2 linked regions of the Posidoniimonas polymericola genome follow. Each later gene encodes a partner of the first gene's protein in a complex. Links are inferred from orthologs where the notes say so. Each region holds a gene or a part of one and is shown on either strand. Other genes may lie near its edges.

Region 1 (3,100 bases):
ACCGGCCCGGGCGCCTTGAACGTGACGAAGCCGGGGCGGCTGAACGACAGCCGCCATTCGGGCGCGCGGAACTCGACCTCTTGCTTGAGGGCGTTCTGGGCGCCTGCCTGGCAGGCGGCGAAGAGGTACTGGCTGGTTAGCATCGGGGGTGTCTTCGTGGTTGAGCCCCAACGGGGCGCGCTTTCACAGCCCAGGGCGTAGCCCTGGGTAGGGGTTGGATTGTTTTTTCGAAGCCCGGAAGGGGCGCGCTACGTAGCGCTGCCCGTTGGGCCATTGCTGTAGGCTAGGTTGGGTATTGGTTGGGGACGGATTGACGGGGCGACAGTTTCACCCTCCCCTAGCCCCTCCCTGCGAGGGAGGGGAATTCTATGGGCCCTCGGTCTCTCGGCGGCATCAGCCTTTGTTCCCCACCGGCTCGAGCGGGCTGTGGGCGAGGACGATGCGTCGCTCGCCGGCGAGCGCGAACTCGACGGTCGCCGCGCGGCGTTTGCCGGCGCCGCTGAGCGACTTGATCTTACCAAGCCCGTACTCGGGGTGCCGCACGGTCATGTCGAGCGAGAAGTCGTCGGGCGAGAACCGGGTGTGCGGTTGGGGGGGGTGCGACGGCTTGGGGGCGGCCTCGCCACTCAGCTCCGCGGCGGTGGTGATCGCCGCGGAGATCGACGGCTTCGACTCCTCTGGCTCGGCCGCGTTGGGGTCGGTCCAGACCTCTTCCTCGGGGGGCAGCTCGAACTGCTCCCACGGGTCGATCTCGAACGTCTGGCCGCCGTGGTCGGTGTCCATCTCGGCAGTCGGCATCTCCATCAAGAAGCTGCTGGGGACGGCCATGCGGCGCTGGCCGCGGAAGTCGCGGCGGCGGACCAGGCTGAGCTGGAGCTGCTGTTCGGCGCGGGTGATGCCGACGAACGCCAGCCGGCGTTCCTCCTCCAGCTGCTGGGTGTCCATCGAGCTGCGTTCGTGCGGCAGGATGCCGTCCTCGACCGCCACGAGGTAGACCACCGGGAACTCGAGGCCCTTAGCGGCGTGCAGCGTCATCAGCGTGACCTTGTCGGAGTCGTCCTCCCAGTTGTCGGTCTCGTTGACCAACCAGGTCCGCTCGAGGTACTCCTCGAGCCCGGCCCCGCCCTCGAACTCGCCCTCGGATTCTTCGTCGAACTGCCGCGCGTCGGTCAGCAGCTCCTCGATATTGGCCAGCCGGCTGGCGTCCTCCTCGTCGTCGCTGTCGACGAGCCGCTGGCGGTAGCCCGACTCGGTGATCACGCTGCCGATGACTTCCTCGACCGGGCCGGCGGCGCGGCTCGCGAGCTTCTCAACCAGCGCAACGAACTGCGAGAGCTTCGTGGCCGAGCGTTTAGCCAGCCCCTCGATCAGCCCGGCCTCGCGGGCCGCATCGAGCAGGGGCGTGCCGTAGCGGTAGGCGTGGTCGTTCAGCGCGTCGAGGGTTTTCTTGCCGATGCCGCGGGTCGGCGAGTTGACCGTCCTCACAAACGCGACGTCGTCCTTCGGGTTGTTGATCAGCTGGCAGTAGGCCAGCACGTCCTTGATCTCTTTGCGTTGGTAGAACTCCTGGCCGCGGACCATCTGGAACGGCACGCGGTGGGCCCGCAGCGCGCGCTCGACCGAGCGGGAGAGCGCGTTGATGCGGTAGAAGACAGCGAAGTCGCTCGCCTTGCGTTCGCCGGAGTCGATGGCGGCGCGGATCTGCTGGGCGATGGCCGACGCCTCGGCGTCCTGGTCGGCGTAGGTCACCAGGCGGATCGGGGCGCCCTCGTCGTTCTCGGTGAACAGGGCCTTCTTCTTGCGGCGCTGGTTGTGGCCGATCAGCATGTCGGCGGCGCGGAGGATCGCCTTGGTGCTGCGGTAGTTCTGCTCCAGGCGGATCACCTTGGCCTGGCCGTAGTCCTTCTCGAAGTCGAGGATGTTGTTGAGGTCGGCGCCACGCCAGCCGTAGATCGACTGGTCCGGATCGCCGGTGGCGGCCAGGTTGGGGTAGTCGAGCGACAACGCCCGGAGGATGACGTACTGGGCCCGGTTGGTGTCCTGGTACTCGTCGACCAGCACGTAGCGGAAGCGGCTGTCGAGCTCGGCGCGGACCTCGGGGTTGTCCTTCAGCAGCTTCGCGACGTGCAGCAGCAGGTCGTCGAAGTCGACCGCGCTGGAGGCGAGCAGCCGCTCTTGGTACGCCGGGTACGCCCGCGCCACCACGCTCGACAGCGGGCTGCTGCTGCGGGGCTGGTACTCGTCGGCGGTGATGAGCTTGTTCTTGGCGGAGCTGATGCCGGCCGCGATGCGGTCGGCGGTGTAGTGCATGGTCGGGATCTTCTCGGCCTCGATGACCCGCTTGAGCGTCTGCCGCGAGTCGGAGGTGTCGTAGATCGTGAAGTTCTGGCCGAGGCCGACCAGGTCGGCCCGCTCACGGAGCAGGCGGGCGCCGAAGCGGTGGAACGTGCTGACCCACACCCGCTCGCCGGGGGCGAGCTGTTCGACGCGGCGGCGCATCTCCTGGGCGGCCTTGTTGGTGAAGGTCAGCGCCAGGATCTGCGAGGCGTGCACGCCCTGCTTGAGCAGGTGGGCGATGCGGTGCGTGACGACCCGCGTCTTGCCACTGCCCGGTCCGGCGAGGATCAGCAGCGGGCCGTCGACGTGCAGCACCGCCTCGCGCTGGGCGGCGTTGAGTTTTTGAAGGAGCGGGTCCACGGCGTGGGCAGCGTTGGCGGTCGGTGGGCGGGAGGGGCGAACCCACCATTCTACCGCGGCGACCCCGCGGTGGGACGGGCCCGCCGGCCGCGGCAAGTGCTAGCACGTGGCGATAAGTCGCCCGATTTTTTGCCGTAATCCTTACATTTTCTGGACTTGATTCGCTATACTCCCCCGCATCGGCGCAACGGATCGCCCGACGCCAGACGCACGCCATCGAGGCCAAGACGGTCTTGCATGAGTCTGGAGGGCGGCCCTTTGCAGGACCCGATTGCATCAACGACGGTCCTGATGACAGGACCGTCTGCACACATTGGGAGGGACCCCGAACGATGGCTACTCGCATCCCGCTGGACCGCGCTCAGGCGCAGTCGGAAGAGCTTAAGGACCGCCTGGAGATGAG
Region 2 (3,055 bases), on another replicon or contig:
ACCGGTTCGTCGGCCGTCGATTCGCCCGTCACCTGCAGCTCGCGTCCTTCCCGGACGCCGCTGAGCTGCACCTTGGCGCCGGGGATCGGGCCGCCGCTCGTATCCACCACCGTGATCTGCACCGGCGTGAACTCGCTCGGGCCGTCGGCCAGCTTGTCAAGCCGCTCTTCGATCTTGACGAGCCGCTCGATGACCTCGGTGAGCCCGCCGTGGATCATGGCGTCGCTGCTCTCGGGTTGCGCCGCCTCTGCCGACGACCAACAGCAAGACAGGGCGAGCGCGAGGGGAATGGCCAGGCGCGGTGGGAGTCGCATCGTGTTGGCTCCTTTGGAATCAGGCTGAGAGTGCAGCGGTCGGCACGGCCGCCCGGAGGACGGCTGCACGCGGGCGAGAGAGTCGCTGAACAGGTTGGCACATCGGGCGCCAATGTTGGCGCCTCACTCCTGGCTGGGTGGGCTAGAAGAGCTTGCAACTGACAACTGACCACGGACGACTGACCGTCACACCCCCTTCTTCGGGCGCGGCACCTTCGCCTTCTTCGTGCGGCCGCGGCCCTTCTTGCCGGTCTTCTTGAGCGAGTCCTCCACCGCCGCGACGCTCTGGCCGATGCTCTCCCGCATTTTATCAATCCGGTCGCGGAGGATGGCGGCCCGTTCGAACTCCATCGAGTCGGCCGCCTCGTACATCTCCTTCTCGAGCTCGTTGATGTACTCCTCGGTGATGTACTGGGTCTCGTCCGAGCGGCCGACAGCGGCGTTGGCGGCGGCGTGCGCGGCGGCCTCGCCCTCGATGCCCGCGCGGATCGCCTTGATGATGGTCTGCGGCGTGATGCCGTTGGCCTCGTTGTACTCCTGCTGCACCTTGCGGCGGCGGTCGGTCTCGTCCATGGCGGCCTGCATGCTGCGGGTCACCTTGTCGGCGTACATGATGACCTTGCTGTTCACGTTCCGCGCCGCGCGGCCGATGGTCTGCATCAGGGAGGTCTCACTCCGGAGGAAGCCCTCCTTGTCGGCGTCGAGGATCGCCACCAGCGACACCTCCGGCAGGTCGAGGCCCTCACGCAGCAGGTTGACGCCCACCAGCACCTCGAACTTGCCCTGCCGCAGGTCCCGCAGCAGCTCGACCCGCTCGAACGCGTCGAGCTCCGAGTGCAGCCACTTGCACAAGACGCCCTGCTCGCACAGGTAGCTCGACAGGTCCTCCGCCAGCCGCTTGGTAAGCGTCGTGACCAGCACCCGCTCGTTCTTGGCCGCCCGCTCGCGGACCTGCTCCAGGAGGTGCGGCACCTGGCCGCGGGCCGGGCTGAGCTCGATCACCGGGTCTAACAGGCCGGTCGGTCGGACGATCTGCTCGACCACCTCGCCGCCGGTCTGCTCGAGCTCGAAGTCGGCGGGCGTGGCGCTGACGTACACCACCTGCTTGACCCGCTCCTGCCACTCGTCGAATTTCATCGGCCGGTTGTCCAGCGCGCTCGGCAGCCGGAACCCGTGCTCGACCAGCGTGGTCTTGCGGGCGCGGTCGCCGTTGTACATCGCGCCGACCTGAGGGATCGTGGCGTGGCTCTCGTCGACAAACAGCAGGTAGTCGTCCGGGAAGAAGTCGAACAGCGTGTTGGGCGGCGAGCCGGCGGGCCGGCCGCTCAGCGGGCCGCTATAGTTCTCGATGCCGGGGCAGTAGCCCATCTCGAGCATCATCTCGATGTCGTACCGCGTGCGGGCATTGAGCCGCTGGGCCTCGAGCAGCTTGCCCTGCTCCTTGAACAGCTCGAGCCGGCCGGAGAGCTCCTTGCGGATGTTGTTGACCGCGTTCTCGATCCGCTCCTCGGGCAGCACGAAGTGCTTGGCCGGGTAGATGTAGATGCTCTGCAGCTGGTCGACCACCTCGCCCGAGGTTGGGTTGATGATCGACAGCTTCTCGATCTCGTCGCCCCACATCTCGATGCGGTAGGCGAACTCCTCGTAGGCGGGCCAGATCTCGATCGAGTCGCCGCGCACCCGGAACTTGCCGCGGGCCGGGTCGTGGTCGTTCCGCTCGTACTGGATGTCGATCAGCTTCGCGAGCATCTCGTCGCGGTCGATGACGTCGCCCACGGTAAGGCCGACCATCATCTCCTTGTAGTCCTCGGGCGAGCCCAAGCCGTAGATGCACGACACGCTCGCCACGACAATCACGTCGCGGCGGCTGACCAGGCTGCTGGTGGTCGCCAGCCGCATGCGGTCGATCTCCTCGTTGATCGACGCGTCCTTCTCGATGTAGATGTCCCGCTGCGGGATGTAGGCCTCGGGCTGGTAGTAGTCGTAGTAGCTGACGAAGTAGCTGACCGCGTTGTTGGGGAAGAACTCGCGGAACTCGCTGTACAGCTGGGCGGCGAGCGTCTTGTTGTGACTCAGCACCAGCGCGGGCCGCTGCAGCTCTTGAATGACGTTCGCCATGGTGAACGTCTTGCCGCTGCCGGTGACGCCCATCAGCGTCTGCGCGCGGCGGCCCGCCTTGAGTTCTTTGGTGAGCTTCTCAATAGCGGCCGGCTGGTCACCGGCAGGCTGAAACTCGGAGCTGAGCTGGAATTGCGGCATGACGAACCAGAGCGTGGGGGGAGCGGCGGCAGGCGAGGATCGGCGGTCGGAACCCCTAATCCCAGAATCCCTAATCATAGCGCCGATGCCGCCGGAGGGTAATCGTCAGGCTTGCGTCTGCTCGCTACGCTGCACAATCAAGCCGAATTCGTCGACGTCCACGACTTCGACGCAGGCGCCACCGCCGATTCGTGGCCCTTTTGTGCTGGCGGGGTGAGAGCGGCCGTCAATCACCACCATCCCGACGGGAGCTAGGTCGCCGTTGGCGAAGCCGGTCCGTCCGATGAACGACTCCCACCGCCGGCGGGTCATTTCAGGCTTCTGCTGGCGGGGCTCGCACATCCAGCAGTCGATGCAGATACAGCAGCTGGGGTCGCAGCAGCCGGCAGACGCCCCAGGCGCCCAGCCAACATCAGGACCACCGCCTCCACACGCCCCACACTCCCCGCCTCCGCAGTCGCCACCACCACAGTCGCACCCGC

Evidence for each region.
Region 2: the proteins of Pla123a_RS14690 (region 1) and uvrB are in contact, whole or in part, in a crystal structure (PDB 7EGT), measured with the Thermus thermophilus proteins. The link is inferred for Posidoniimonas polymericola from one-to-one orthologs. Residues at the interface, in WP_096412145.1 of Thermus thermophilus: His654, Arg656, Phe657, Gln666, Asp668, Glu669, Lys680, Arg681, Leu682, Ser683, Lys685, Tyr686, Ala687; in WP_096411307.1 of Thermus thermophilus: Glu23, Leu25, Arg26, Asp27, Gly28, Glu29, Arg30, Phe31, Arg55, Glu326, Asp327, Phe328, Glu379, Ser382, Gln383, His398, Gly400, Arg401.

Annotation. Positions count from the first base shown.
Region 1 is NZ_SJPO01000007.1:11,311-14,410, reverse strand. What follows is about bases 46-3,076. They hold Pla123a_RS14690 (ATP-dependent helicase), read right to left. Parts: upstream 2,698-3,076; coding sequence 394-2,697; downstream 46-393. Other genes in these bases: Pla123a_RS14685 (DNA-directed RNA polymerase subunit alpha C-terminal domain-containing protein), read left to right, coding at 3,030-3,076; Pla123a_RS14695 (SAM-dependent methyltransferase), read right to left, coding at 46-143. In the rest of the region: more of Pla123a_RS14695, read right to left, coding at 1-45; more of Pla123a_RS14685, read left to right, coding at 3,077-3,100. UniProt on the Escherichia coli protein: A helicase with DNA-dependent ATPase activity. Unwinds DNA duplexes with 3'-5' polarity. Translocates on single-stranded DNA with 3'-5' polarity. Initiates unwinding more efficiently from a nicked substrate than double-stranded DNA.
Region 2 is NZ_SJPO01000001.1:632,110-635,164, reverse strand. The notes cover bases 38-3,023. They hold uvrB (excinuclease ABC subunit UvrB), read right to left. Parts: upstream 2,574-3,023; coding sequence 501-2,573; downstream 38-500. Other genes in these bases: Pla123a_RS02590 (DUF5685 family protein), read right to left, coding at 2,679-3,023; Pla123a_RS02600 (carboxypeptidase-like regulatory domain-containing protein), read right to left, coding at 38-314. Also shown: more of Pla123a_RS02600, read right to left, coding at 1-37; more of Pla123a_RS02590, read right to left, coding at 3,024-3,055. UniProt on the Escherichia coli protein: The UvrABC repair system catalyzes the recognition and processing of DNA lesions. A damage recognition complex composed of 2 UvrA and 2 UvrB subunits scans DNA for abnormalities.